Regions from separate parts of the Citrobacter sp. GW821-FHT07H02 genome, predicted to be linked through region 1. Evidence: predicted binding sites of a transcription regulator. Region 1 holds the regulator's gene; the other holds the start of a gene.
The links. The regulator Fur, encoded in region 1, represses iron uptake genes when iron is present. The targets are predictions, from matches to a motif close to ATAATAATGAGAACNACTATCAA.
Positions count from the first base shown of each region.

Region 2: a site for Fur is predicted at 14,009-14,031, ahead of feoA (ferrous iron transporter A). Genes of this name have one in related genera too.

Region 1 covers NZ_JBWKPZ010000001.1:326,160-341,988, reverse strand. Annotated here, with positions in the region: gene AC07NP_RS01570 (YbfA family protein) at 52-258, opposite strand; gene AC07NP_RS01565 (potassium-transporting ATPase subunit F) at 569-658, shown strand; gene kdpA (potassium-transporting ATPase subunit KdpA) at 658-2,337, shown strand; gene kdpB (potassium-transporting ATPase subunit KdpB) at 2,358-4,406, shown strand; gene kdpC (potassium-transporting ATPase subunit KdpC) at 4,415-4,990, shown strand; gene kdpD (two-component system sensor histidine kinase KdpD) at 4,996-7,680, shown strand; gene kdpE (two-component system response regulator KdpE) at 7,677-8,354, shown strand; gene pgm (phosphoglucomutase (alpha-D-glucose-1,6-bisphosphate-dependent)) at 8,414-10,054, opposite strand; gene seqA (replication initiation negative regulator SeqA) at 10,079-10,624, opposite strand; gene ybfF (esterase) at 10,809-11,582, shown strand; gene ybfE (LexA regulated protein) at 11,711-12,004, shown strand; gene fldA (flavodoxin FldA) at 12,155-12,685, shown strand; partial or broken gene AC07NP_RS01510 (fur leader peptide) at 12,895-12,980, shown strand; gene fur (ferric iron uptake transcriptional regulator) at 12,973-13,419, shown strand; gene AC07NP_RS01500 (ChiQ/YbfN family lipoprotein) at 13,516-13,848, opposite strand; gene chiP (chitoporin ChiP) at 13,898-15,304, opposite strand; gene glnS (glutamine--tRNA ligase) at 15,752-15,829, opposite strand, start outside.
Region 2 covers NZ_JBWKPZ010000002.1:322,585-338,413, forward strand. Annotated here, with positions in the region: gene malT (HTH-type transcriptional regulator MalT) at 1-1,943, opposite strand, end outside; gene malP (maltodextrin phosphorylase) at 2,575-4,968, shown strand; gene malQ (4-alpha-glucanotransferase) at 4,978-7,065, shown strand; gene gntT (gluconate transporter) at 7,274-8,590, opposite strand; gene nfuA (Fe-S biogenesis protein NfuA) at 8,903-9,478, opposite strand; gene gntX (DNA utilization protein GntX) at 9,537-10,220, opposite strand; gene bioH (pimeloyl-ACP methyl ester esterase BioH) at 10,258-11,028, shown strand; gene feoC ([Fe-S]-dependent transcriptional repressor FeoC) at 11,080-11,316, opposite strand; gene feoB (Fe(2+) transporter permease subunit FeoB) at 11,328-13,646, opposite strand; gene feoA (ferrous iron transporter A) at 13,665-13,892, opposite strand; gene AC07NP_RS04670 (Tex family protein) at 14,382-15,829, opposite strand, start outside.

The DNA.
Region 1 (15,829 bases):
TCGATTGTCACCGCCACATTACTGTTGAGCGCCTTTTCAGGCGACGATCAATTAATAAAAATCACAGGTGGCTTTTTCAGCCTGATCCATCCACACCGGCTTATCGCTGGTTTTCGACCAGACGCGATGCAGATAGCTATAAAAACGGGCGCGATCTTTCCAGAACAACATCACCGGCAGCGCCAGTACACCAGCCACAACGGCAAAAGTACGGCGTAACAAGACAATGTGTGCAGGATATTCTTTATAGAGTTCCATACTTTTCTCCCCTTTATCTGGCCGGTGAAACGCACCGGAAAAATGAACTTGGTTAACTGATGAAAAGAGTATCGCTTTTCGTGTAATTTTACTACTCATCCGACCACTTATTTTTAGCTATTTAGGCCTTATTTACATTCACCGCCGTAATTAAGTTACAAAAAAGTTAAATTAAAACTAACCATTAGTTAAATAATGGTCTTTTTCATTTTTATACTTTTTTTATACCCGCCCCCCGGATTTTTGCGAAATCTTTGCAACCAAAATCCTACCTTCTGGATATCAAAACAAATGCCACGGGAGGTGCTCTGTGAGTACAGGCTTGATAATCGGCATCGGGCTGGTTTTCTTGTTATTGGTTTATCTGGTGTATGCCTTGATTAATGCGGAGGCATTCTGATGGCCGCTTCAGGATTTTTACTCATTGCCAGCTTTTTACTGGTGCTGTTTGTGGTCGCCAGACCTTTAGGGTCTGGACTGGCCAGGCTTATCAATAATACACCGCTACCGGGCGTCGGCGGCGTCGAACGCCTGCTCTGGCGGGGTCTGGGGATCCCGACTGAAGAGATGAACTGGCAGCGCTATTTGCTGGCTCTCCTCATGCTGAATTTACTGGGGCTGGCGGTGTTGTTTTTGATGCTGCTTGGGCAAAACCTGCTGCCGTTCAACCCACAGCAACTGCCGGGCCTCTCCTGGCATCTGGCGCTGAATACGGCGGTCAGTTTTGTCACCAATACCAACTGGCAGTCTTATAGCGGGGAGACCACCCTGAGCTACTTCAGTCAGATGGTCGGGCTTACGGTACAGAACTTCCTCTCCGCCGCGACCGGTATTGCGGTGATCTTCGCGCTGATCCGCGCCTTTATGCGCCAGAACATCAGCACGCTGGGTAATGCCTGGATGGATCTGGTCCGCATTACATTGTGGATACTGCTGCCTGTTTCGCTGCTCATTGCGCTGTTCTTTGTTCAGCAAGGCGCACTGCAAAACCTTTCCCCTTATCAGCCTTTCGTCACCCTCGAAGGGGCAAAACAGATCCTGCCGATGGGCCCGGTGGCCTCGCAGGAGGCGATAAAAGTGCTCGGCACTAACGGAGGCGGGTTCTTCAATGCCAACTCATCACACCCGTTTGAGAACCCTACGGCGCTGACCAACATGGTACAGATGCTGGCGATCTTTTTGATCCCGACCGCGCTGTGCTTTGCGTTTGGCGATGCCGTGGGCGATCGCCGACAGGGACGCACCCTGCTGTGGGCAATGTCGCTGATTTTTGTGGTCTGCGTGGCGGTGGTGATGTGGGCGGAAGTCCAGGGTAATCCCCATCTGTTGTCGCTGGGCGCTGACAGCAGCATCAACATGGAAGGCAAAGAGAGCCGCTTTGGGGTCCTGGTCAGTAGCCTGTATGCGGTGGTGACGACAGCGGCGTCCTGCGGCGCGGTCATTGCCATGCACGACTCCTTCACCGCACTGGGCGGTATGGTGCCGATGTGGCTGATGCAGATTGGCGAAGTGGTCTTCGGCGGCGTTGGCTCTGGTCTCTACGGCATGCTGCTGTTTGTGCTGCTGGCGGTGTTTATCGCCGGGTTGATGATTGGCCGTACGCCGGAGTATTTGGGTAAGAAAATCGACGTGCGCGAAATGAAAATGACCGCGCTGGCGATTCTGGTCACGCCCGCGCTGGTTCTGCTCGGTACCGCACTCGCCATGATGACGGACGCCGGACGCAGCGGCATGTTAAACCCGGGTCCACACGGTTTCAGCGAAGTGCTGTATGCCGTCTCGTCCGCCGCAAACAATAACGGTAGCGCCTTCGCGGGCCTCAGCGCCAACTCCCCTTTCTGGAACTGCCTGCTGGCGTTCTGCATGTTTGTGGGTCGATTCGGCGTGATTATTCCGGTGATGGCGATTGCCGGATCGCTGGTGAGTAAAAAAATCCAGCCCGCCAGTCCCGGCACATTACCCACGCACGGCGCGTTATTTGTCGGGCTGCTGGTCGGTACGGTGCTGCTGGTCGGCGCGTTGACCTTTATTCCTGCCCTGGCGCTTGGTCCGGTGGCAGAACACCTCTCTTTACGTTGAGCGATGTGGAGCACATTGTTATGAGTCGCAAACAACTGGCGCTGTTCGAACCCTCCCTGGTCGCTCAGGCGCTTCTCGATGCCGTGAAAAAGTTAAATCCTCACGCACAATGGCGCAACCCGGTGATGTTCATCGTCTGGATTGGCAGTCTGTTGACCACTCTGATTACGGTAGCCATCGCAACCGGACATATGCCGGGCAATCCGCTTTTTACGGGCGCTATCAGCCTGTGGCTGTGGGTGACGGTGCTGTTCGCCAATTTCGCCGAGGCGCTGGCAGAAGGACGCAGCAAAGCCCAGGCCAACAGCCTGAAAGGCGTTAAAAAAACGGCATTTGCCCGCAAACTGCGTGAGCCGAAATATGGCGCAAAAATGGACCACGTCCCGGCGGATGAACTGCGTAAAGGCGACATTGTGCTGGTAGAAGCTGGCGATATTATTCCCTGCGACGGCGAGGTTATCGAAGGCGGCGCGTCGGTGGACGAAAGCGCCATCACAGGGGAGTCAGCACCGGTTATCCGTGAGTCTGGCGGCGATTTCGCCTCCGTAACCGGCGGGACGCGTATTCTTTCCGACTGGCTGGTCATCGAATGTAGCGTCAACCCCGGCGAGACGTTCCTCGACCGGATGATCGCCATGGTGGAAGGCGCACAGCGGCGCAAAACGCCCAACGAAATTGCGCTCACTATCCTGCTGATTGCGCTGACCATCGTCTTTTTACTGGCGACGGCTACTCTGTGGCCCTTTACCATCTGGGGCGGAAACGCGGTCAGCGTGACGGTACTGGTCGCCCTGCTGGTGTGCCTGATCCCCACCACCATCGGGGGGCTACTTTCGGCAATCGGGGTGGCGGGGATGAGCCGAATGCTGGGGGCAAACGTGATCGCCACCAGCGGTCGTGCGGTGGAAGCCGCCGGTGACGTGGATGTCTTGCTGCTGGATAAAACCGGCACCATTACCCTCGGCAACCGTCAGGCCTCCGATTTTCTGCCCGCCCAGGGGGTAGACGAAAAAACGCTGGCCGACGCCGCACAGCTTTCTTCTCTGGCGGACGAGACGCCGGAGGGCCGCAGTATCGTCATTCTCGCCAAACAACGCTTTAATTTGCGCGTCCGCGACGTTCAGTCATTGCATGCCACCTTTGTGCCGTTTACCGCCCAAAGCCGCATGAGCGGAATCAATATTGATAACCGGATGATTCGTAAAGGTTCGGTGGATGCTATTCGTCGCCACGTTGAAGCCAACGGCGGTCATTTTCCTGCCGACGTCGAACAGAAAGTGGATAACGTCGCCCGCCTTGGCGCCACGCCGCTGGTGGTCGTCGAAGGCTCCCGCGTGCTCGGCGTGATTGCGCTAAAAGATATCGTCAAAGGGGGAATAAAAGAACGCTTCGCCCAGTTGCGTAAAATGGGCATCAAAACGGTGATGATCACCGGCGACAACCGTCTGACGGCGGCGGCGATTGCGGCGGAAGCCGGTGTTGATGACTTCCTTGCGGAAGCCACGCCGGAAGCAAAACTGGCGCTGATCCGCCAGTACCAGGCGGAAGGTCGTCTGGTGGCGATGACCGGGGATGGCACCAACGATGCCCCCGCGCTGGCCCAGGCCGACGTTGCGGTGGCGATGAACTCGGGCACCCAGGCGGCGAAAGAAGCGGGCAACATGGTGGATCTGGACTCTAACCCCACCAAGCTGATTGAAGTGGTCCACATTGGTAAACAGATGCTGATGACGCGCGGTTCGCTAACCACGTTCAGTATCGCCAATGACGTGGCGAAATATTTCGCGATTATTCCGGCTGCCTTTGCAACGACCTATCCGCAGTTGAATGCCCTGAACGTGATGCACCTGCATTCGCCGGATTCGGCGATCCTCAGTGCGGTCATTTTTAACGCGCTGGTCATTGTGTTTCTGATCCCGCTGGCGCTGAAAGGCGTGAGCTACAAGCCGTTATCCGCGTCAGCCATGCTGCGCCGCAACTTGTGGATTTATGGTCTGGGCGGTCTGGTTGTGCCGTTTATCGGCATCAAGGTGATTGATTTACTGCTGACCCTGCTGGGTCTGGTGTGAGGTTTCTGATGACTGGGTTTCGTCCTGCATTATCCACGTTACTGTTTCTGACTGTTATCACCGGCGGCGTTTATCCGTTGCTGACGACCACCCTGAGCCAGTGGTGGTTCCCTGACCAGGCCAACGGTTCGCTCATTCGCGAGGGCAACAGCGTGCGCGGTTCCGCGCTGATAGGCCAGGCATTTACCCGCGACGGTTATTTTCAGGGACGTCCGTCCGCCACGGCTGAAATGCCCTATAATCCAATGGCTTCGGGTGGTAGCAATCTGGCTGTCAGCAATCCTGAGCTGGATAAGCAACTACAGAGCCGTATTGCCGCGTTGCGCGCCGCTAACCCACAGGCCAGCCCAACGGTGCCGGTGGAACTGGTGACCGCCTCCGCCAGTGGTCTGGACATTAATCTGACGCCCGCCGCAGTGGCGTGGCAGATCCCGCGCGTCGCGAAAGCGCGTCAACTGCCCGTTGAAGAGGTGGCGCAGCTGGTTGCACAATATACGCAAAAACCGCTGGTCAGCTTTATCGGGCAGCCGGTAGTAAACATTGTTGAACTCAACCTGGCGCTGGATGCGTCACAGGGGCACTAAGCGACATGAATGACGAACCCTTGCGTCCTGACCCGGATCGCCTGCTGGAGCAGACCAGCGCCCCCCACAGGGGAAAGCTGAAAATATTCTTCGGTGCCTGCGCGGGCGTCGGTAAAACATGGGCGATGCTGGCAGAAGCACAGCGGTTACGGGCGCAAGGGCTGGATATCTTGATCGGCGTGGTGGAAACCCACGGGCGCAAAGAGACCGCCGCGCTGCTGGAGGGACTCGCCATCCTCCCGCTCAAACGCCATGCGCATCGTGGACGGCATATCAACGACTTTGATCTCGATGCCGCCCTCGCCCGCCGTCCGGCACTGATACTGATGGATGAACTGGCGCACAGTAACGCGCCTGGCTCACGTCACCCCCGTCGCTGGCAGGATATCGAAGAACTGCTGGAGGCGGGGATCGATGTTTTTACCACCGTGAACGTTCAGCATCTGGAAAGTCTGAACGACGTCGTCAGCGGCGTGACGGGGATTCACGTTCGTGAAACCGTCCCCGACCCGTTCTTTGATGCTGCCGACGAAGTGGTGTTGGTCGACCTTCCTCCCGACGATCTTCGCCAGCGCCTCAACGAAGGTAAAGTCTATATCGCCGGTCAGGCAGAACGGGCTATTGAGCATTTCTTTCGCAAAGGGAACCTGATCGCCCTGCGTGAACTGGCGCTGCGCCGTACCGCCGACCGGGTAGACGACCAGATGCGAGCATGGCGCGACCGCCAGGGTGAAGAAAAGGTCTGGCATACCCGCGATGCCATACTGCTGTGCATCGGGCATAATACCGGCAGCGAAAAACTGGTACGCGCAGCGGCCCGCCTGGCTTCACGACTTGGCAGCATCTGGCACGCGGTATATGTGGAAACGCCCGCGCTGCACCGGTTACCGGAAAAACAACGACGTGCGATCCTCAGCGCGCTGCGACTGGCCCAGGAGCTGGGCGCTGAAACCGCCACGCTTTCCGACCCTTCTGAAGAGAAAGCCGTCGTGCGCTATGCCAGAGAACATAATCTTGGCAAAATCGTCATGGGGCGCCCCACCACACGCCGCTGGTGGCGCAGCGATTCGTTTGCCGAGCGGCTGGCAAAACGCGCGCCGGATCTCGATCAGGTCATTGTTGCGCTGGATGAGCCGCCCACCCGCCCTCTGGCGCACGCCCCCGACACCCGCACCTTTAAAGACAAATGGCGGGTACAAATTCAGGGCTGCATCGTCGCCGCCGCACTTTGTGCCTTCACGACCCTTATCGCCATGCAGTGGCTGGTGGCCTTCGACGCCGCGAACCTGGTGATGCTGTATCTGCTGGGTGTGGTCGTGATCGCCCTTTTTTATGGTCGCTGGCCGTCGGTAGTGGCGACCGTGATTAACGTGGTCAGTTTCGACCTCTTCTTTATTGCTCCCCGCGGTACCCTCGCCGTCTCTGACGTACAGTATCTGTTGACCTTTGCCGTGATGCTAACGGTCGGTTTGGTGATTGGGAATCTGACGGCCGGGGTTCGTTATCAGGCCCGCGTCGCCCGCTACCGGGAACAACGCACCCGCCATCTTTACGAAATGTCGAAAGCGCTGGCAGTCGGGCGTAGCAGGCTGGATATCGCGACCACCAGCGAGCAGTTTATCGCCTCCACATTTCAGGCGCGCAGTCAGCTTTTACTGCCCGATGAAAACGGCAAGCTGAGGCCTCTGACGCAGCAACAGGGCATCACGCCCTGGGATGACGCCATCGCCCAGTGGAGCTTTGATAAGGGCCAGCCTGCCGGTGCGGGGACTGACACCTTGCCCGGCGTGCCGTATCAGATCCTGCCCTTAAAAAGTGCGGATAAAACGCACGGTCTGGTGGTTGTCGAGCCGGACAATCTTCGCCAGTTGATGATCCCGGAACAGCAGCGTCTGCTGGAAACATTCACCCTGCTGGTCGCCAGCGCCCTTGAACGTCTGATGCTCACGGCCAGTGAAGAACTGGCCCGGCTCGCCAGCGAACGCGAAAGCCTGCGTAATGCCCTGCTCGCTGCGCTTTCTCACGATTTACGCACGCCGCTGACCGTGCTGTTTGGTCAGGCGGAAATCCTGACTCTCGATCTGGCGAGCGAAGGATCATCCCATGCCCGCCAGGCCAATGAGATCCGCCAGCATGTGCTCAACACCACGCGGCTGGTCAATAATCTGCTGGATATGGCGCGCATTCAGTCTGGTGGGTTTAATCTTAAGAAGGAGTGGCTGACGCTGGAAGAGGTGGTTGGCAGCGCACTGCAAATGCTGGAGCCGGGATTAGCACATCCGATCAATCTGTCGCTGCCGGAGCCGCTAACGCTTATTCACGTAGACGGCCCGCTGTTTGAACGTGTGCTGATCAATTTGCTGGAAAATGCGGTTAAATACGCTGGTGTACAGGCCACGATCGGCATTGATGCCCATATTGAAGGGGATCACCTGACTCTGGATGTGTGGGACAACGGTGCAGGCATCCCAGAAGGGCAAGAGCACAGCATCTTTGATAAGTTCGCCCGCGGAAATAAAGAGTCTGCGGTACCGGGCGTTGGGCTGGGTCTGGCGATTTGCCAGGCGATTGTCGAGGTGCACGGCGGTACCATCGCGGCGCAGAATCGACCGCAGGGCGGTGCCTGTTTCCGTGTTACACTGCCACAAGAATCTCCCCCTGAACTTGAAGATTTTCATGAGGATATGTGACAAACGTTCTGATTGTTGAAGATGAGCAGGCTATTCGTCGTTTTCTGCGTACCGCGCTGGAAGGTGACGGACTGCGTGTCTATGAAGCCGATACGCTGCAGCGCGGTTTACTGGAAGCCGCAACGCGAAAACCCGACCTTATCATTCTCGATCTTGGTTTACCGGATGGCGACGGTATTGATTTTATTCGCGATCTGCGCCAGTGGAGCGTTATCCCCGTCATTGTGCTCTCTGCCCGCAGTGAAGAGAGCGACAAAATCGCCGCGCTGGATGCCGGTGCCGATGATTATCTGAGTAAGCCCTTTGGTATTGGCGAACTGCAGGCGCGTTTACGTGTCGCTTTACGTCGCCATTCCGCCAGCCCTTCTCCCGATCCGGTCGTCTGTTTTTCCGACGTGAAGGTGGATCTGACCTCAAGACTTGTGCATCGCGGTGAAGAAGAGATCCACCTGACCCCGATTGAATTTCGCCTGCTGGCGGTGATGTTGAATAACGCGGGTAAAGTGTTAACCCAACGCCAGTTGTTGAATCAGGTTTGGGGACCGAATGCCGTCGAGCATAGCCACTATCTGCGTATTTATATGGGGCATTTACGTCAGAAGCTGGAGCAGGACCCAACCCGTCCTCGTCACTTAATTACCGAGACGGGAATCGGTTATCGGTTTATGCCATGAAAATGGGATGAAAAAAAGGAGCCTTATTGGCTCCTTTCTTCATTCAGGTAATTGTGTGTTTAGGCGTTTTTCAGCACTTCACTGACAATTTCAACGGCTTCTTTCTCGATCTGTTTGCGATGTTCTTCACCGAGGAAACTTTCACAGTAGATCTTGTAAGCGTCTTCCGTACCGGACGGACGCGCAGCAAACCAGCCGTTGTCGGTCATCACTTTCAGACCGCCAATGGATGCGCCGTTGCCCGGAGCTGCCGTCAGACGCGCGGTGATCGGATCGCCCGCAAGCATGCTGGCGCTGACCATTTCCGGAGACAGTTTGGACAATGCCGCTTTCTGAGCGGACGTTGCAGCTGCCTGCAAACGGTTATAGCTCGGCGCGCCAAAGCGAGCCGCCAGTTCGTTGTAGTGTTCCTGCGGGTTTTTACCCGTAACCGCGGTGATTTCCGCCGCCAGCAGACACATGATGATGCCGTCTTTGTCGGTAGACCACGGGGTACCGTCAAAACGCAGGAAAGATGCTCCCGCGCTCTCTTCACCACCGAAGCCGAAGCTGCCGTCGAACAGACCGTCAACAAACCATTTAAAACCTACCGGCACTTCTACCAGTTTACGGCCTAAATCGTTCACCACACGGTCAATCATCGCAGAAGACACCAGCGTTTTACCAACTGCGACATCTTTGCCCCACTGCGGACGATGCTGGAACAGGTAGTTGATGGCAACCGCCAGGTAATGGTTCGGGTTCATCAGCCCTGCTGGCGTGACGATGCCGTGACGGTCATAGTCCGGATCGTTGGCAAACGCCAGATCGAACTTATCACGCAGCGCCAGCAGACCAGCCATCGCACACTCGGAGGAGCAGTCCATACGGATCGCGCCGTCTTTATCCAGGTGCATAAAGCGGAAAGTCTGATCAACCTGATCGTTCACAATGGTCAGGTTGAGTTTGTAATGCTCGGCAATACGCTTCCAGTATTCGATACCGGAGCCGCCCAGCGGATCGACGCCCAACGTCAGGCCCGCTTTTTGAATCGCCGCCATATCGACGATATCCGCCAGCCCTTCAACGAATGGCTGCACCAGATCCTGCTCTTTCACATGACCAGAGGCCATTGCCGCATCCAGTGAAATGCGCTTCACGCCTTTCAGGCCATCCGCGAGCAGCGCGTTAGCCCTGTCTTCCACCACTTTAGTGACGTTGGTATCCGCCGGGCCGCCATTGGGCGGATTGTATTTAATGCCGCCATCTTCCGGCGGGTTGTGGGACGGCGTAATCACGATGCCGTCAGCCAGCGGACCGCCTTTTTTGTTATGGACCAGGATTGCATTCGAAACCGCAGGCGTCGGCGTAAAGCCGTTGTTTTCCTGAACAATGACATCGACACCGTTCGCCGCCAGCACTTCCAGAACGGAAATAAAGGCTGGCTCAGACAGCGCATGAGTATCTTTACCCACATAGCAAGGGCCTGTGATGCCGTTTTTCGCACGCTCTTCCGCAATCGCCTGGGCAATGGCCAGAATGTGCAGTTCATTAAAACTATGACGACCGGCGCTGCCGCGATGCCCGGAAGTCCCGAACTTCACCGCGTGCTCCGCATTCCCTGCTTCCGGTTTCAATACATAGTATTGCGCCGTCAGTTGGGCGACATTAATTAAATCACTCTGTTGCGCAGGCTGACCTGCACGCTTGTGGATTGCCATTGCCTGGTCCTTTTAATGCAACGTTTAGATTGTTCCGCAAACCTTTTCAATCAATTCCGCCGGGAATTGCATTGATTGCATGATGTGTTCAATCATGCTGCATTTACGGCCGGTGTTGGTGTTGGTGATCACCCAATACGGCGTGCCTGGCACGTGTTTCGGCTTGGTTTGATTACCATTTTTCAGCAGAGTCTGCTCGTCTGCCGCAAAGTATACGCGCGTACGACCGTGCAACGATTCCGTCGCCTCAGCAAACGCGTTGTGATCCAGTGAGTAAAGTGTAGACAGTACCAGCATAAAGCGATTTACCGCTTTCTTCTGCTCTGCATATTCATCGGAAAGCAGAAGTTCACGCATGGCGCGCACTTTATCTTTTACGGGGTTGACCGGCTTCGCTTCAACGATAGCGGGTTGCGCTATGCGCACCTCTTTCGCCGCCGGAGTGACAGGCTGTGATGCGGCGGAAAATTTCAACATACGCCGTAAAATGTCGGATGCGCTCTCGCCGATATGCTTGGTGTGGCTGGCAATATAGCTATAGAGTTCATCATCAACTTCAATCGTTTTCATCTTAATCCAGTGCGGTGTCTTATCTGAATACAAGTCGTTGGGATTATAGGGGCAAATCCCAACAGCGGATAGCGTCAAGCCAGGCTGTCTGAAAAACTCGGAGTAAACCGTAGTTGTTGCAGCCCCGTGGCAGAATGGTCAACATAATACCCTAACCCGACAGAGCGAAAAAAAGAACTTTGCCATGAAATTGAACATCCGAGCGCAATCTGCACAAAAGCTGCACAATAATTCTCCCATCGTCCTTGTTCACGGCTTGTTTGGTAGCCTTGATAACCTCGGCATACTGGCGCGCGATCTTGTAGAGGATCACGACATCATCCAGGTTGATATGCGAAACCACGGTCTTTCTCCCCGTTCAACGGAGATGAATTACCCGGCGATGGCGCAGGATCTGCTGGATACTCTGGACGCCGCGAGTATCGAAAAAGCCACCTTTATTGGTCACTCAATGGGCGGAAAAGCCGTTATGGCGCTGACCGCACTGGCACCGGATCGTATTGATCAACTGGTGGCGATTGATATTGCGCCGGTTGACTATCACGTGCGCCGCCACGATGAGATCTTTGCTGCGATCAACGCCGTGACCGAATCTGACGCGCAAACACGCCAGCAGGCGGCAGTCGTCATGCGCCAGCACCTCCAGGAAGAAGGGGTTATCCAGTTCCTGTTAAAGTCGTATGTCGATGGCGAGTGGCGCTTTAACGTGCCCGTATTGTGGGAGCAGTACCCACATATCGTAGGGTGGGAAACCATTCCCGCCTGGGATCATCCGGCGCTGTTTATCCCTGGCGGTAATTCGCCTTACGTCACCGAAGCCTATCGTCACGATTTACTGAGCCAATTTCCTCAGGCCCGGGCGCATGTGATTGCGGGTGCCGGCCATTGGGTGCATGCGGAAAAACCGGATGCCGTGCTGCGCGCGATACGCCGGTATCTGGCGGATAAGGCTAACTGATTAAAAACTCAGCGTCCGCGCGCGATTACGTGCGTGGACGTTGGCGTGCCTCACTCGCTGATGTATGATGGCGCGCTATCCATCCGGGCATACGCCTGGCTGATTGTTTCCCCGAAGTCACCAAAATCATGGCCAAAGAACAAACGGACCGTACGACATTAGATCTGTTCGCGCACGAGCGTCGCCCGGGACGACCCAAAACCAATCCGCTTTCGCGTGATGAACAGCTACGCATTAATAAGCGTAATCAGCTTAAACGCGACAAGGTTCGTGGGCTTAAGCGTGTCGAACTGAAGCTGAATGCTGATGCCGTGGATGCGCTGAATGAACTGGCGGAAGCACGCAATATGAGCCGTAGTGAGCTCATTGAAGAGATGCTGACAAACCAGCTTATCTCGCTGCGTGGCCAGGGGTCTGTCTGAATTTCTGCTCTAAATCATAAATCGTGTAGCACAGAGTGCAGTCCTGCGTGTTTGCTGTTTCCGCATGCCTGACTGATCTGCTATGATTGCCCTTATCCGTGGGCAATACGCCACCACCATTTCAATAAGTTTCAAGAGGTTATTTTACTCATGGCAATCACTGGCATCTTTTTCGGCAGCGACACCGGTAATACCGAAAATATCGCAAAAATGATTCAAAAACAGCTTGGTAAAGACGTTGCCGATGTTCATGACATTGCGAAAAGCAGTAAAGAAGACCTGGAAGGGTATGACATTCTGCTGTTAGGTATTCCAACCTGGTACTACGGTGAAGCACAGTGCGACTGGGATGACTTCTTCCCTACCCTCGAAGACATTGATTTCAATGGTAAACTGGTGGCTCTGTTTGGTTGCGGCGATCAGGAAGACTACGCAGAATACTTCTGCGATGCGCTGGGCACCATCCGCGACATTATCGAACCGCGCGGCGCAACCATCGTAGGCCACTGGCCAACTGCAGGCTATCACTTCGAAGCCTCTAAAGGTCTTGCTGATGACGATCATTTTGTCGGTCTGGCTATCGACGAAGACCGTCAGCCGGAATTGACCGCTGAGCGCGTTGAAAAATGGGTTAAACAGATTTCCGCCGAACTTCATCTCGACGAAATCATCAACGCCTGATTTCGTGCGGCGCAGAAACCATCTGCGCCGCATCAATAGATAAAACCAATCAAAATAATTGCTACAAATTTGTAACTTTCCTGCCCATCCCTGTACAATGTTCGGGTGTTATTCTGGTATTGCACAGTGTGATTGTTGGCAGTACCACGTTTTGATTAATAATATTTGCCCGAGGCTTGCAGTTTTCATTTAGACATGGCAGTTCTATAATGATACGCATTCTCTCAAGTGCAATTTCTGTCACTTCTTTAATGAAGTGAATCGTTTAGCAACAGGACAGATTCCGCATGACTGACAACAATACCGCATTAAAGAAGGCTGGCCTGAAAGTAACGCTTCCTCGTTTAAAAATTCTGGAAGTTCTTCAGGGACCGGATAACCATCACGTCAGTGCGGAAGATTTGTATAAACGTCTGATCGACATGGGTGAAGAAATTGGTCTGGCGACCGTGTATCGCGTGCTGAACCAGTTCGATGACGCCGGTATCGTGACCCGCCACAATTTTGAAGGCGGTAAGTCCGTTTTTGAACTGACTCAACAGCATCATCATGATCATCTTATTTGCCTCGATTGTGGCAAAGTGATTGAGTTCAGCGATGATTCTATCGAAGCGCGTCAACGTGAAATTGCGACTAAGCATGGTATTCGTTTAACCAACCATAGCCTCTATCTTTACGGTCACTGCGCTGAAGGCGATTGCCGCGAAGACGAACACGCGCACGACGCAAAGTAATATGCCCCCAAAGAGCCAACCACGCGGTTGGCTTTTTTATACCCATAAAAAAGACCCGCTATCAAAGCAGGTCTTTTTCCCTTCCGGTAAGTACATTTACTGTACTGTGTTTTTACTGCGAATTTCTTTCCAGATTTTGTCACAATCGGCTTGTACCGCCTGACCATTGCCCGTACGTGTCGCCTGAATACATTGCTGGTAATCCAGTACCCGCACGCTCTCTTCGTTAGCAAACTGCTTATGCTGGTCTTCTTTTTTCAGCACATTTAATACGCTTTGGCAGGCTTCGATTTTTTCCGGTGAACCTTGCGCGGTGTTAATACATGCGCTGTATGCCTCTTTAAGGCGGCTATCTTCCTTAGGTGCAGGAGATTGCGAGCAGGCCACCAGACCTGACGCCATAATGGCGATGAGTAACATTTTTTTCATACAACGGTCCTCAACGATGCGGCAGAGAAATACCCTGCCGCGACTGGCATCAGAAAATAGTGAATGGGGCGATAACCATGAACTTCACGTCACGCTCATCCTGGAAGATGTTGCCATAACCACCGCTCCAGCTCGGGATATTGGAGTGGTTGTCATACTCGGTGAAGTGCAGTTTAAACATGGTGCCTTTGGCACGTCCTTCCTGCATGGTATAAACCGCATCAAGACTGTAGGAGGATTCTTCGATGGTTTTGTTTTTGTCGTAGAACGCATCCGGGTTGCTCTGCCAGGTAGCCGGTTTGGCATCCCAGGCGTAGACGTACGACGCACCCAGCGCCATACCTGGCAGATTCCAGTTCTTCAGGTCATACATCGCGCCGAAGAAGACCGCTTTTTCGCCGTTGGCGTTAAAGTCGGAACGGTTATCCCACCAGACATCCAAACGACCGTTTGAGGAGGCATAGGTCGGCGTCATACGCTGCAAGAAGTAGCCCTGCTGCCCGTCCGCTTTCACCCAGGTTCCTTCCAGACGCAGATCGACCACTTCCGCCACTTTGTAACCGAAAGTCAGTGCCTGCAACCATGCAGTGCCGTCATAGATGTCGTTCACACTGCGATCATCAACTTTATCGCGTGCGCCGTAGAACTGGTAACTGGTGGTAAACGGATTCCCGCCCAGATCGAATTTGTAACTGGCTTTGGCAAAGTACTGATCGACATAGCCCTCAGACTGACCAAAGGCAGCCTCAAGAATAAGATCATTTTTGAAATCGTATTTTGCGCCAACGGAGTGGAGATAATCGACTTTGGTCTTTTTATCAGCCTGGTAGAATTTATCCACTTCAATGTGCCACGGCGCTTTATACTCGTTGGCCCACATGTAGGAGAAGCTCAACGCACCCGCATCGCCATAGTCAAAGTTGGCTCCGGCTTCTGCCCCTTGATAGGTACCCGGCATAAAGCTCCAGTGCGGCGCTAACAGCGTCTGTCCGGTTGGCTGAATATAACCGGCACGTGCCCAGGTCGGGCCATATTTAAATTTTGCAGCGGCTTTATAAAGGCTGACACCACTCTTATCGCCAGAGTAATCTTCGTCATAGCCTTTATTTTTTTTCGAGAATGCAATTTCGTTAGGGTGTCCGCTGTCGTCACTTTCCGCCATTTCAATTGCGGTAAATGCCGCAATATCCAGACCGAACATATCCGCTGCATAACCCGACTGGAAATCCAGGTTGGCGTTCCAGGTCGCGTGTGAAAGGTTGGTTTTGTATTTATCTTCATCCGTGACGTCTTTACGGTCACGCTCACGCTGCCAGTAATAAATGCCGCCTGTTAAGGTCGAATCGTCGATAAAGCCCGCGGCGCTTGCCTGCGGTGCAACCATCCAACCCGACATTGCTGTGATACCGGCGATAGCCAGCGCCAGCGTACTACGTTTGCCACTAAACGTACGCATATGTTAATCCTCTTTGACGTATAAAATGCTGCCGCCAAAGGCGAACAGCTAAAAATAAAAATTAAAAATAGCGCTGAGAAAACCTCATTGACTACAGTGAACAGACTATTTTTCGCGACGCGAATTATCAATCTCTTTCTGTAACCAGTATGTAATAATATGAGCGACCGCACATATTTCATTGCTTTTTGTTACACATTCAGCAAATGCGAAAAATTATCATCAAAATGAAAAATACCGTTGATTTCCATGAAGATGAAAACGGTTACAGCGTTTAATTTAGTCTCGACCTAAATTTCTGAGCCTACTTATCAAAAAATCGTTTATCGGATTAATTATTTTTCAGATGCAATTAATTCGCTCCGCAAACAGAGGATCTCGCGGAAATTAAGCGAAAAAAAACGCCGCGAAGCGCGGCGTTAGTCGGATGGAATGGTGTCGTGTGGCTTATTCGCCGACTTTAGCCCATGTATCACGTAAACCGACAGTACGGTTAAATACCAGTTTGTCGGCCGTTGCATAGCG
Region 2 (15,829 bases), on a different contig from region 1:
CAGTCACTGTGATATTGGCCGTTGCCCAGCAGGTTTTCCAGCCGGTTCAACTGGCTACGGGCATTATCCAGATCGCCACGCGCCAGCGAGCATTGCACAAGGAGCGCCAGACACTGCAACTGCTGTTGCGGCTGGAAGCCAGAGAGCACATCAATGCCGCTACGGGCTGAGGCTTCAGCCTCATCCAGACGCGCCCACGCCCACAGGAGCTGCGCGCGAATGCGTACCAGGAATTCGTGCATCGGTAACTGTTCCAGGTGTTGATCTTTGATCAACTGGAACGCTTTCTCTTGCGTTTCCCAGGCCGCTTGCAGGAAGCCCTGGGCAAACAGAATTTCGCTTTGTTGGATAAGGCTCCACAGCGCGTAGTGCCAGACATCATGGTGGCGCGCCATTTGCTCCGTTTGCTGCATTAATGACAGCGATTGGGCAAGATCGCCTTTACAGTGCAGAACTTCACCGTGTACGGACGTGGCGACAATCCGGCTATAGAACCAGGCAATCGGCAGTTCGTCCAGCGCCAGTTTTGCCAGCCGCTCTGCTTCATCCGGGTTGCCGTCGTTGATCGCCACCTGTGCGCGCAATGCGTTAAATTCCGCATGCAGTGTTCCGTCCATCACGCCGTTGATCTCTTGCTCGGCGCGCGCCAGCAGGGTGTTGACCTCGCTGTAACGGTGTTGGCTCTGCATCAGCCAGGCTTGCAGCAGCACCAGTCGTGGATTTTCCAGCAGGCTTTCCCACGGCAGCGCTTTCAGTGACTCTTCCAGTAACGCCAGTTCGCTGTGGTTGAACAGACCCCACGCATGGTTAAGCAGGATGTCGCGCAGCATATGCGCGTCGCCAGCCGCCAGCGCATGGTGAATGGCCTCGCTGGGGAACCCTTGCGCCATCCAGCTTTCGGCGGCGGCGCGGTGAATTTCCGGCAGTTCGGTTGCCAGTTCCCACTGGCAACGCTGACGTAAAAAGTTGCCGAACAGCGGGTGATAACTAAACCATTCGCCGGTGTCATCCATCCGTTGCAGGAACAAGCCCTGGCGCTCAATCTCTTCCAGGCGCATTTGGCCGTTTTCTTCGCCGGTAACACGGGCGATGAGAGCGTCGTTCATGGAGCGTAAAACAGCGCTTTTTAACAGGAAGTGACGGGTGGCGACATCGACGCTGTCCAGCACTTCATCCACCAGATAATCAGACAAGTGGCTGGCGTTGATCCCCGCCAGACGGCGTGCCGACTGGTGAGCGGGGCTATTGTTCTGGCGGGCGGAAAGGGCGATAAGCTGTAGCGCCGTTGCCCAGCCTGCAACGTCGTCACACATCCGACTGCTTTCAGCGGCTTCAATCGGGGAGGATAAACGACGGTCAAAAAACTGTTTGGCTTCCTGGTGGTTGAAGGCTAATTGCTGACTGCCTATTTCCAGGAGCTGATCGCGTACGCGCAGATTAGCGATGCCCAACTGCGGTAAGTTGCGCGACAGAACCACCAGCGTGAGGTTTTCTGGCTGATGGCGCAGGAAGAAGCGCATCGACTCATGGATAACCGGGTTGGAGATCAGGTGGTAATCGTCAATGACCAGATACAGCGGACGATGCCACTCTGCCAGTTCAATAAACAGCTGGGCAAACAGTGACGTCAGGCTGGCGTATTGGCGCTTTTGCACCATCACTTCACTGGTCGAGCAATGCCCGCCAGTGGCTTGCTGGATGGCGGCAATCAGATAGCTGGCAAATCGCTCTTGCTGATTGTCACCTTCATCCAGTGAGAACCAACCTAACTCATTTTTTCCGGCTGCCCATTGTGAAATGAGCGTGGTTTTCCCGTAACCAGCAGGACTTGTGATTAGGGCTAACCTGAAATTGTTCGCGCCGGAAAGTTTAGCCAACAGGCGCTCACGAACCACTGTATGGTCGAGTCGAACCGGACGACTTAATTTAGACGGAATCAACATAGTTAATCACTTCACTGTGAGGAAATGGGGAAAAACGATTTTTTTTGCGCTTCGTAATTAATAGATATAAGGTCGGACAGAAACCGGTTTAATGCAAGTTAAGCGGACTTTTTGTGCTTCTGAATTTGCACTCTGTCACAAATATAAATATATCTGGTTGGAAACTCACTTTTATCGTCTGAATGTGCGTGGGGACTGGATTGGCACCTCATTCTGGCTGTTTCAGAGCATGTCATAAGCGCTGTATGGCGACTGCGGTTTTAATGAAAATCGTCATTTTCCCTGCATGAAAAATAAACATTTACGAAAGAGTGATAAATCAGGGAGTTATTTTAGGTTAGAAACTATTTCCGTATTTACATGTTCTTTCTAAATGATATTCCACAATTTTTCCTGGCCTCTGTTTATTCCCTTCGATAATGCGTAAAACAATATATGGCTTGCAGGGATCTGTGTGGTCATTCTGAGCATTGACGGGTCATCGCACTATCATTAAGTGGTGGCGATCACACTTTTATGCTCATCCCCACTACTCCTCCCCGCCTAATCCCCGGTGGGAGGAGGAAGGTCAACAACGAGCCAGGCAAACTAGCAATAACGTTGTTTTATTACCTGAGGACCCGGAATTCCTATGTCACAGCCTACCTTTAATAAAGAGCAATTTCAGGCTGCCCTGACGCGTCAGTGGCAGCGTTTCGGTTTACTGTCGGCTGCCGAGATGACCTCTCGTCAATGGTGGCAGGCTGTTAGCGGCGCACTGGCTGAGTTACTCAGCGCACAACCCGCGGCAAAACCGGCGAAAAATCAGCGCCATGTTAACTACATCTCGATGGAGTTTCTGATTGGCCGTCTGACAGGTAACAACCTGCTTAACCTGGGCTGGTATCAGGAGGTGAGCGACGCGTTGAAAGCACATGACATCAACCTGAGCGACCTGCTGGAAGAAGAAGTCGATCCGGCGCTGGGTAACGGCGGTCTGGGACGTCTGGCTGCATGCTTCCTTGACTCGATGGCCACCGTGGGGCAGTCCGCGACAGGCTATGGCCTGAATTACCAGTACGGCCTGTTCCGTCAGTCTTTTGCCGATGGGCAGCAAATGGAAGCGCCAGATGACTGGCATCGCGGCAGCTACCCGTGGTTTCGCCATAACGAAGCACTGGATGTCCAGGTCGGCATTGGCGGCAAGGTGAGTAAAGACGGCCACTGGGAACCGGGCTTTGTGATCACCGGTCAGGCGTGGGATCTGCCGGTGCTTGGCTATCGCAATGGGATGGCGCAACCGCTACGTCTGTGGCAGGCGACCCATGCACATCCGTTCAATCTGACCAAATTTAACGATGGCGATTTCTTGCGGGCGGAACAGCAGGGCATCGACGCGGAAAAACTGACGAAAGTGCTGTATCCGAATGACAACCACACCGCAGGCAAAAAGCTGCGCCTGATGCAGCAATACTTCCAGTGTGCGTGCTCGGTGGCTGACATTCTGCGTCGCCATCACCTGGCGGGTCGCAAGCTGCATGAGCTGGCCGATTTCGAAGTGATTCAACTGAACGACACCCACCCGACTATCGCCATTCCTGAACTGCTGCGCGTGCTGCTCGACGAGCACCAGATGAGCTGGGACGAGGCGTGGGCGATCACCAGCAAAACCTTCGCTTACACCAACCACACGCTGATGCCGGAAGCGCTCGAGTGCTGGGATGAAAAACTGGTGAAAGTGCTGCTGCCGCGTCATATGCAGATCATCAAAGAGATTAACGACCGCTTTAAGACGCTGGTGGATAAGACCTGGCCGGGCGACAAAGCGGTGTGGGCGAAGCTGGCGGTGGTCCACGACAAACAGGTGCGCATGGCAAACATGTGTGTGGTGAGTGGCTTTGCGGTCAACGGCGTGGCCGCGCTGCACTCGGATCTGGTAGTGAAAGATCTCTTCCCGGAATATCACCAGCTGTGGCCGAATAAATTCCATAACGTGACCAACGGTATTACGCCGCGTCGCTGGATCAAACAGTGCAACCCTCAACTTGCCGCGCTGCTCGACAAGTCGCTGAAGAAAGAGTGGGCCAACGATCTCGATCAACTGATCAATCTGGAGAAATTTGCCGACGACGCAAAATTCCGTCAGACGTATCGCGAGATTAAACAGGCGAACAAAGACCGTCTGGCCGAGTTTGTGAAGGCGCGGACCGGGATTGAAATTAACCCGCAGGCGATTTTTGATATCCAGATTAAGCGCCTGCACGAATACAAACGCCAGCATCTGAACCTGCTGCATATTCTGGCCCTCTACAAAGAAATCCGTGAGAACCCGAAAGCAGACCGTGTGCCGCGCGTGTTCCTGTTTGGCGCGAAAGCGGCGCCGGGTTATTACCTGGCGAAGAACATTATCTTTGCGATCAATAAGGTGGCGGAAGCTGTCAATAACGATCCAAAAGTGGGTGACAAACTGAAAGTGGTCTTCCTGCCGGATTACTGTGTCTCGGCGGCGGAAATGCTGATCCCGGCGGCGGATATCTCCGAGCAGATCTCGACGGCCGGTAAGGAAGCGTCTGGCACCGGTAATATGAAGCTGGCGCTGAACGGTGCGCTGACCGTTGGTACGCTGGACGGGGCAAACGTCGAAATCGCCGAGAAAGTGGGCGATGAGAACATCTTTATTTTTGGTCATACCGTGGAAGAGGTGAAAGCGCTGAAAGCCAAAGGTTACGACCCGGTGAAATGGCGTAAAAAAGACAAAGTGCTGGATGCGGTACTCAAAGAGCTGGAAAGCGGGAAGTACAGCGGTGGTGATAAACACGCGTTTGACCAGATGCTGCACAGCATGGGCAAGCAGGGTGGTGACCCGTATCTGGTAATGGCGGACTTTGCTGCCTACGTTGAGGCGCAAAAGCAGGTCGATGTGCTGTATCGCGACCAGGAAGCCTGGACCCGTGCGGCGATTCTGAATACGGCGCGTTGCGGCATGTTCAGCTCGGATCGTTCCATCCGTGATTATCAGACCCGTATCTGGCAGGCAAAGCGCTAAGGAAACGCGATGGAAAGCAAACGTCTGGATAATGCCGCGTTAGCGGCGGGGATCAGCCCCAATTATATCAATGCCCACGGTAAACCGCAGTCGATTGGCGCCGAAACCAAACGGCGTTTGCTTGACGCCATGCATCGCACCACCGCCGCCACGAAGGTGGCGGTGACACCCGTGCCAAATGTGATGGTGTATACCGCAGGCAAAAAGATGCCGCTGGCGGTCGAAGGGAGTGGGGAGTTTACCTGGATACTGACCACCGAAGAGGGGGCGCAGCACAAAGGGCACGCTACGGGCGGCAAAGCATTTCATCTTCCGGCAAAGCTGCCGGAGGGCTATCACACGCTGACATTAACCCAGGGCGAACAGCGTTCGCACTGCCGGATCATTGTGGCGCCGAAGCGCTGCTACGAACCGCAGGCGCTGCTGACGGGCCAAAAGCTGTGGGGTGCATGTGTACAGCTCTACACCCTGCGTTCAGAGCTTAACTGGGGGATTGGCGATTTTGGCGATCTCAAGGCCATGCTGGTAGACGTGGCGAAACGCGGTGGTTCCTTCATTGGATTGAATCCCATTCATGCGCTCTATCCTGCGAATCCCGAGAGCGCCAGTCCGTACAGCCCTTCTTCACGCCGCTGGCTGAATGTTATTTACATTGATGTGAACGCAGTAGAAGACTTCCGCCAGAGCGAAGAGGCGCAGGCATGGTGGCAGAAGCCCGCTACGCAGAAAGCGCTGAAACAGGCGCGGGACGCCGAATGGGTGGATTACACAACTGTGACGGCGCTGAAAATGACGGCGCTGCGTATGGCATGGCGTGGTTTCGCCGTTCGTGATGACGAGCAGATGGCTGAGTTTCGTCACTTTGTCGAACAGGAAGGCGAAAGCCTGTACTGGCAGGCCGCGTTCGACGCGCTGCATGCTTATCAGGTGAAAGAGGACGCATTGCGCTGGGGCTGGCCGGTGTGGCCGAAGGCATATCAGTCGGTGGATTCTCCACAGGTCAAACAGTTCTGCGAACAGCATCAGGATGAGGTGGATTTCTATCTCTGGCTACAGTGGCTGGCGTATACCCAATTCGCCGCCTGTTGGCAAACCAGTCAGGGATTCGACATGCCGATCGGTCTGTATCGTGATCTGGCTGTGGGCGTCGCGGAAGGCGGTGCGGAAACCTGGTGTGACCGGGAGCTGTATTGCCTGAAAGCCTCTGTCGGCGCGCCGCCGGATATCCTCGGCCCGCTCGGTCAGAACTGGGGATTGCCGCCAATGGATCCCCACATTATCACCGCGCGTGCCTATGAGCCGTTTATCGAGCTACTGCGCGCCAATATGCAAAACTGCGGCGCGCTGCGTATCGACCATGTGATGTCGATGCTGCGTTTGTGGTGGATCCCCTACGGTGAAACGGCGGATCATGGCGCTTATGTCCATTATCCGGTGGACGATCTGCTCTCCATTCTGGCGCTGGAAAGTCAACGTAATCACTGTATGGTGATTGGCGAAGATTTGGGTACCGTGCCGGTGGAGATCGTCAGCAAACTGCGTAATAGCGGCGTCTATTCTTACAAAGTCCTCTATTTTGAAAATGACCATGAGAAGACCTTCCGTGCACCGAAAGCGTACCCGGAACAATCAATGGCTGTCGCGACGACGCATGACCTTCCTACGCTGCGTGGCTATTGGGACAGCGGCGATCTGACGCTCGGCAAAACGCTGGGGCTTTACCCGGATGAGGCGGTTCTGCGTGAGTTGTATCAGGATCGCGAGCAGGCGAAACAAGGTCTGCTGGATGCGTTGCACAAGTATGGCTGTTTGCCAAAACGCGCAGGGCATAAGGCATCGCTGATGTCGATGACGTCGACGCTTAATCGCGGCCTTCAGCGTTATATTGCAGACAGTAATAGCGCTTTACTGGGGTTGCAGCCGGAAGACTGGCTGGACATGGCTGAGCCGGTCAACATTCCGGGCACCAGCGAACAGTACAAGAACTGGCGGCGTAAACTGGCTATCCCTCTTGAACAGATGTTTGCCGATGATGAGGTGAACAAGTTGATTAAGGATTTGGATAAGCGGCGAAAAGCGGCAACGAAGAAGAAGTAAAAACCAAAACGCCGGGACAAGCCCCGGCGTTTTCTTATCTGTAGCGCGGGCCGATCGACATCGTTGTAGGCCGGATAAGGCAAAGCCGCCATCCGGCAATGTTCCGTATCACGTCTGATGGTGCTTCGTTTATCAGGCCGACACGGTGAACGCTAAGCATAAAAAAAGCCGGGGAAATCCCCGGCTTTTTAGTCTGGAACGTGCGGTGTTAAACCACCATACCCAGCAGCAGACACCCGACCAGGCCGCAGACAGAGATAATGGTTTCCAGCATGGACCATGATTTGATGGTCTCGCCGATGGTCAGGTTGAAATACTCTTTGAACAGCCAGAAGCCCGGATCGTTCACGTGGGAGAAAATCACGCTACCAGAACCTACGGCAATAACCATCAGCTCAGGGCTGACGCCAGTGGTGGCAATCAGCGGTGCCACGATACCACCCGCAGTAATGGCGGCAACTGTTGCTGAACCCAGCGCGATACGCAGGACGGCAGCGATAGACCACGCCATCAGAATCGGGGAGATGTTGGTTTCGTGCATCATGGAAGCGATGTACTTATCAACGCCGCTATCAACCAGAACCTGTTTGAACGCACCGCCACCGCCGATGATCAACAGCATCATGGCAATGATTTTGATGGAAGAGGACAGGGTCTCGTTAATCTGATCCATAGAGCGACCACGGTTCAGACCGAAGGTGAACATCGCAATCAGGACCGCAATCAGCGTCGCCATTACCGGGTCGCCGAGGAATTCTGCGACAGCCAGGAAAGGGTGACCTTTCGGCAGGCTCATCTCTGCAACGGCGCGGAACGCCATCAGGATCACTGGCACCAGGGAAGTCCAGACGCTGACGCCGAAGCCAGGCATCTCTTCTTCAGTAAAGGTTTTGGCGCTGTACAGACCTTCCGGAATTGGTTTGTCGATACCTTTCAGGCAGCGAGCAAAAACAGGACCGGCCAGAATAACGGTTGGGATTGCCAGAATGGTACCGAACAGCAGGGTTTTACCCATATCTGCATGGAAAATGGTCGCAATCGCAGTTGGGCCCGGGTGCGGCGGCAGGAAGCCGTGGGTCACGGAAAGCGCGGCCGCCATCGGTACACCGACAAACAGCAGCGGGATATTGGCAGCAGCAGCGATGGTGAACACCAGCGGCAGCATCAGCACGAAGCCCACTTCGTAGAACAGGGCAAAACCCACGGTGAAGCCGGTTAACACGACAGCCCACTGGATGTGTTTTTTACCAAATTTGGCAATCAACGTGGTGGCGATACGCTGCGCGCCGCCACAATCTGCCAGCATTTTGCCCAACATGGCGCCGAAACCCATAATCAGGGCGAGGCTGCCCAGGGTTCCACCAACACCAGCCTTGATGGAGCTAATCACTTTAACCAACGGCATGCCTTGCATCAGACCGACTGCAAGCGCTACCAGGACGAGAGCGATAAATCCGTTCATTTTGAAGCGGATCATCAGAAGAAGTAACAAGATGACACCGATAGCAACGATGACTAATGGCATGATTTACCTGGCCTTTACTTTGTTATGGGTAACGTCAGTGTTTAGATGACAAAATCCGGTTTTCCCAACGGGGAACAGAACCGTAGCGGCACCAGTACTGAGTGCCTTCGAAACTCTTTAGTTTAGTCGGCTGTTATGGGGTGGTTAGGTGCCCATACGAATGATACGGGTAACATGTATGGGTTGAGAATCACCCAGGCAGGCAAAATTTGAATTATGAGACGCAGGTCATGTTATGAGGTCGGATCTTTCAGGAAGGAGAAGGCAAATACAGGCCCGGTGAGCATGGTGTCACCGGGCAAAGGCAGGCTCTTAGTAGTAAGAGTGCTCACCGCGCTGGTGTTCGGTCAGATCGCGAACGCCTTTCAGTTCAGGGAACTCGTTCAGCAGCTGTTTTTCGATGCCTTCTTTCAGGGTGACATCGACCATAGAACAGCCGTTACAGCCGCCGCCAAACTGCAGAATGGCGTAGCCTTCGTCGGTTATCTCCATCAGCGTCACGCGGCCGCCGTGGCCCGCCAGCTGTGGGTTGATCTGCGACTGGATTGCGTATTCCACGCGCTCCATCAGCGGCGCATCATCAGCGACTTTACGCATTTTCGCGTTTGGCGCTTTCAGCGTCAGCTGAGAACCTAACTGGTCGGTCACAAAATCAATTTCGGCATCTTCCAGATACGGCGCGCTCAGCTCATCGACATAGGCGGTGAGCAAGTCAAATTTGATGGGCGTGTCGGTTGCTTCCACGGCGTCCGGCGGACAATAAGAAACGCCACACTCAGCGTTAGGCGTACCGGGATTGATCACAAATACGCGGATTTGTGTCCCTTCTTCCTGATTTGCCAGCAGTTTGGCAAAGTGCGCTTGTGCAGCCTCGGAAATATGGATCATAGTAATGGCCTAATAGTTGACTATTTTAGTTGGTTATAATACGCCCATCATCGAGGCTCTACAAGGTTCGACACAGGCACCATACCTGGACAGTCGCTGCGCCGTTGCGTAAAAGCAGTTGCGCGATCTCCGCGACGGTACTTCCGGTAGTGACGACATCATCCACAATAACCATATGGAGTCCCCGCACCGGCAATTCAAGGCGAAATGCGTTTTTCAGGTTACGTTTGCGTAATCTGGCGCTGAGATGGTGCTGGGTGGCCGTCGCCCGGACCCGCGTCACGGACTGACTATCCCAGGCGCATCCCAGCCAACGCGCCAGCGGGCGGCATAAGAGATCGCTTTGGTTAAATCCCCTGCGCCAGTGGCGGCGCTGCCAAAGCGGTACGCTGACTATCCGGTCAGGTAACCGGAGACCAGTGGCGCGGCGAGCCAGTAATACCTCTTGCAATAGCAGTCGCGAAAGGGCGAGGGCGATTTCACAGCGGCGGGAAAATTTAAGCTGGTGGATGAGCGAACTCAGCGGCGGGGTATAGTCGCTAACGGTGACCAGTCGTTGCCAGGGGGGCGATTTTTGCAGACAACGTCCGCAGGGGAGAGTGGCATGTGTGGCCGGTAAACCGCACTGCGGACACAGGCAAACGCGGCAGCGTACCGACTGCGCGCATACCGAACAAATTCCCCAATGACCGAGCGCCAGCGGCATTCGGCATAGCCAGCATAAACCCGGTACTGTTAGCATATGCGCATCCTTGTTGGCTAAAAGAGAACAGTAACTGATGAATGACATCTGGTGGCAGACCGAAGGTCAGGGAAATTGTCATCTTGTGCTGCTGCACGGATGGGGATTGAACGCAGAAGTCTGGCATTGCATAAGCGCGGAACTGGCTTCGCATTTCACCCTGCATCTCGTTGACTTACCGGGTTTTGGCCGGAGTCAGGGATTTGGCGCAATGACGCTCGAGGCGATGGCGGAATGCGTACTGAAACAGGCGCCGGATAAAGCCGTTTGGCTCGGTTGGAGTCTGGGCGGGCTGGTCGCCAGTCAGGTGGCGCTAACGCATCCTGAACGCGTTCAGGCGTTGGTCACCGTGGCCTCATCACCACGCTTTAGCGCCCATGAAGAGTGGCCGGGCATCAAACCGGAAATTTTAGCCGGTTTTCAACAGCAACTGAGTGAAGACTTCCAGCGTACGGTGGAACGTTTTCTGGCGCTGCAAACGCTGGGAACGGAGACGGCGCGTCAGGATGCGCGGGCATTGAAAAAAGCCGTACTGGCGCTGCCGATGCCGGAGGTCGAAGTGCTGAACGGCGGTCTGGAAATCCTCAAAACTGCCGATCTCCGTGAGCCACTAAAAGCACTGACCATGCCGTTTTTGCGTCTGTACGGTTATCTGGATGGTCTGGTGCCGCGTAAAGTGGTGCCGATGCTGGATGCGTTATGGCCGGAAAGTGAGTCTGAAGTTTTTGCGAAAGCGGCACATGCGCCGTTTATCTCGCATCCTGATGCGTTTTGTCAGGTGCTAATCGCCGTGAAGGATAAGCTGTAACAGCGGCGTGCCGCCCGGCGATGTGATTTTCGCCGGGCCGTGTGCGGTGAACTACCGTAACGTCCACCACTCGCGCAGGCACGCTTTCCCCTCCGGGCAGCTCTTACAACTTCCGGAGAGACACCCGTCGGTGTCCTCCTGAATGCGCACGGCTTTACCCATGTTCTCTAGCTGACTCAGCATCGCATCAATCATAGGCTGCGGAGTATGAAGTGTGTGGCTAATTTGTTTAGCCTCCATCCGTCCCCGCAGCGCCAGTAAATCACGAACCTGAATAAGTGAAGCCATTATTTGCAGCCTTAGTGGCAGTCGCCCGTTGAGCTGGCGCAGCAGGAACTTGCCGTTTTACGCGTGGCCAGCAATTCGATATCCACGCGGCTACGGGCGCGACGCAGCAGACCCAGAACCACAATGTTGAACAGGATGACGGCCAGAATGCAGACCAGACTGTAGGTCGGGTGCTGGCTGTAGCTGGCCACCTGATAAAACAACGTCGACAGTGAGTAGGCGATGTTCAGACCCCACAGAATGGAGAAGCCCATCCAGCCGCGACTGGATTCACGAGAAATAGCGCCCATCACCGAGATGCACGGTACATACAGCAGGACGAAAATCAGATAGCTGTAGGCTGCCGCCGCGCTACCGAATTTGGCACCCATCACGCCCATTGCGCCTGTCGCCATTTCGCCGTCGCCTTTGCTGGCTTCAATCGGGTTCGCCAGTACGCTGAGGCTGAAGGTATCTTTCAGGCTCTGCCAGGTTTCGTCTACCGCGCCCATCAACTCGTCACCGAGGTTGAACTCTGCGGGGTTGAACTCCTCTTCCTGGATGTTTTCTGCGGTATAGAGCGTGTTGAGCGTACCGACCACGACCTCTTTCGCCATTGCACCGGTAAACAGCCCTACCGTTGCCTGCCAGTTATCTTCATGAACGCCAATCGGTTTAAAGATGGGGGTGATCACGCGGCTCACGGAGGCGAGGGCAGAGTCGTTGATGTTGTCGACGATTTTCCCGCTCAGGGAGAAGCTGTTAAAGGCACTGAGGAAAATACTGACGATGATGATCACTTTACCGGCGCGCAGGACGAAGCCTTTCAGGCGCTGCCAGGTTTGAATGACCAGACTCTTAATGTGCGGAACATGATAGACCGGCAGTTCCATAACAAACGGAGAGGCTTCGCCACGCATGATGGTGTGTTTGAGCATCAGACCGGTCAACACCGCCATCACAATACCGAGCACGTAAAGTGAGAAGACCGCCAGCGCACCATTCTGCCCAAAGAAGGCAGCAGCAAACACCGCAAAAATCGCCAGGCGTGCGCCGCAGGACATAAACGGCGCCATCATGATGGTCATCAGACGTTCACGTGGTGCATCCAGAGTACGCGCGCCCATCACCGAGGGGACGTTGCAACCAAAGCCCACAATCAGCGGCACGAATGACTTACCCGGCAGCCCCAGTGCTTGCATCAACCGGTCCATCACAAACGCTGCGCGCGCCATGTAACCGGAGTCTTCAAGGAAGGAGAGGAACAAGTACATCATCCCGATCTGCGGCACCAGCGGCAGAACGGTGTTGATCCCACCGCCAAGGCCCTGGGCCAGGAAAATAGTTAACCACTCCGGGAAGTGAAGGGTGTAGCCAATCCACTGGATACCATGCACAAACAGTGCGACCGAGCCGACGTCAAACAGCGGCTGTAAAGCACCACCGATGTTAATGGCAAGCAGGAACATCAGGTACATGACGAACAGGAAAATCGGCAGACCGAGGAAGCGGTTAAGGATGATTTTATCCACTGCCGTGGTGAAACGGCTGGGTTCGGCGGTCAGCGTATTGCTCACCACGTCGCAGATGGCGGCGATACACTGGTAACGCGCGTCGGCGATGTGCAGCGCCGGATCATCCATCGTCTCGCTTAAGCGCGCTATTGAGGCGTCAAGACGTTGCGCGGCGTCACCGGCATACGCGCGGCTATAGATATCGCCTTCCAACATTTGCAGACCAAGCCAGCGGCGCTGTTGCAACGGCATATCCGTAGACATCGCGTCAGCCAGCGAATGGGCTTCACGTAAAAGCGGCTGGGCATAATGCACCAGCTCAACGCTGTCATTTGCCTGATGGCGGTCGATGGCTAATTTCAGCGCTTCAATCCCACGACCCCGTGTGGAAACCAGCGGGACCACAGGACAGCCAAGGCGTGCGGACAGGGCATCAATATCAATACGGATCTGCTGTTTTTCAGCAATATCCAGCATGTTGAGCGCCACAATGCAGGGAATGCCTAATTCAAGCAGTTGTAACGTCAGGTAGAGGTTGCGCTCGAGGTTAGAGGCATCGACCACGTTGATCAGCAGGTCTGCGTCGCCGCTCAGAATGTAATGGCAGGCAATTTGCTCATCAAGCGAGGTTTGCGACGAAATGGTGGTTAGCGAATAGGTGCCGGGTAAATCGACCAGCGTGACCTGATTATCGGTCGTGGCGAACTGACCCTCTTTACGTTCGACGGTAACGCCAGCCCAGTTGCCCACACGCTGACGCGCACCGGTGAGCTGGTTAAATAAGGTTGTCTTGCCGGAATTTGGATTGCCAATTAAACCAATGGTTAATTTTTTCATTTTTATAGACTCACTGTATTAACAGGAAACCGCTTCCACTTCTAATAAGGCCAGATCTTTTTTACGCAATACCAGGCTAACACGACGCGTTTCGATATGAATGGGGTCGCCTAAGGGCGCAACGCGCACCACATTAAAAGAAGAGCCGGGCAGCATGCCGAGGGAAAGCAGTTTCTGACGGTACGCCGGACTGATTTCACGGGCAAAACCGGTAATTTTCCACGCAGTGTCTGGAGTGAATTGCATAGGGACCTACTTTGTTTCTCGCTAACTGGATGTTTACCTCATGCGGTGCGCCAGAGCGGAGGGCATGAGACCAGATGATTAGCCAACGAAGGAAAGATTAAATAATCAACAGTACAATGATAATGAGAATAGTTTCTATCATCAATACTTAAAATGTGACCGAATGTGGTTTTGTATAATAAATTGAACCAATCTTGATATGGCTCAACATTTATTCCCCTTACGGACAGGTAATACTCTTCGGCAATAATTACCCATTCTTAATGTTTAATTAACGTTTTATATGTTAACAGTGTGATAATTAATGGTGTCATCCTCACCTGATGAAATTAATTAACAGATTCATTCTGCAGACGTTAATTGTTAAACCGTAAATGGATTTGCTTGTCGGGAAGAAAGGGGGAAAAGCTTGGGGATCCAAAAAAAACGGAAGGCTGCTTCTGGCACGAGAGCCGTGCCAGAAGCAGGAAGACGCAAACAAAACCGGCGTTAGCGTTTTTTACCCATCGCTGCGGCCAGTGCGTCCATCATGGCGCTGTTACCGGCAGGTTGAGCGTCGCGACCGCGTGGTTTTGCCGCTTTTGCCGCCGGGCGATTGCCCTGGGCACGTTCGTTACTGCCGCTACTGCGACGGGCGTTCGTTTCACCGGGCTGTTCGTCCAGACGCATGGTCAGGGCAATACGCTTACGTTGCAGATCCACTTCCAGCACCTTCACTTTAACGATGTCGCCCGCTTTCACCACGGTATGAGGATCTTCGACGAACTTGTTCGACAGGGAAGAGATATGCACCAGACCGTCCTGATGGACGCCGATATCCACAAATGCGCCAAAGTTGGTCACGTTGGTGACTGCGCCTTCCAGGATCATGCCAGGCAGCAGATCGTTCATGGTCTCCACACCATCGGCAAACTGAGCGGTTTTAAACTCCGGACGCGGGTCGCGACCCGGTTTTTCCAGCTCTTTGATGATATCGGTGACGGTCGGCACCCCGAAGCGTTCGTCAGTAAAGTCAGACGCTTTCAGGTTACGCAACTCGCTGCTGTTGCCCATCAGGTCGCGCAAGGACTGTTCGGTGGCCGCCAGAATGCGTTCGACGATAGGGTACGCTTCCGGGTGAACCGTGGACGCATCCAGTGGGTTATCGCCATGGTTGATACGCAGGAAGCCCGCGCACTGTTCAAAGGCTTTTGGCCCCAGACGGCTTACCTTCAGCAACTGTTGGCGGTTCTGGAACTGGCCGTTCTCATCACGCCAGCTCACGATATTCTGCGCCATCATCCGGGTCAGACCTGCCACGCGGGTTAACAGCGGCACGGAAGCCGTGTTCAGATCGACGCCAACGGCGTTTACGCAGTCTTCGACCACGGCGTCCAGTTTACGGGCGAGCTGAGTCTGGCTGACGTCATGCTGGTACTGGCCCACACCAATGGATTTCGGATCGATTTTTACCAGTTCGGCCAGCGGATCTTGCAGACGTCGGGCGATAGAAACCGCACCGCGCAGCGAAACGTCGAGGTCCGGGAACTCCAGTGCCGCCAGTTCGGAAGCTGAGTAAACGGATGCGCCGGCTTCGCTGACGATCACCTTCTGCGCGGTCACTTTCGGGAACTGTTTCTGTACGTCGAGGAAGAAACGCTCCGTTTCGCGCGATGCGGTACCGTTGCCGATGGCGACCAGCTCAACGTTGTATTTTTCGCACAGCGCGGCAACCGCGACGGCGGCTTTGGCTGCCTGACCGGTATGCGGATAAATGGTGTCGGTGGCGACCAGTTTACCGGTACCGTCAACAACGGCGACCTTCACGCCGGTACGCAGACCCGGATCGAGACCCATGGTGGCGCGCAGACCGGCTGGCGCTGCCATCAGCAGATCGTGCAGGTTACGGGCGAAGACGTTAATTGCTTCATCCTCTGCGCGCTCGCGCACGGTTCCCA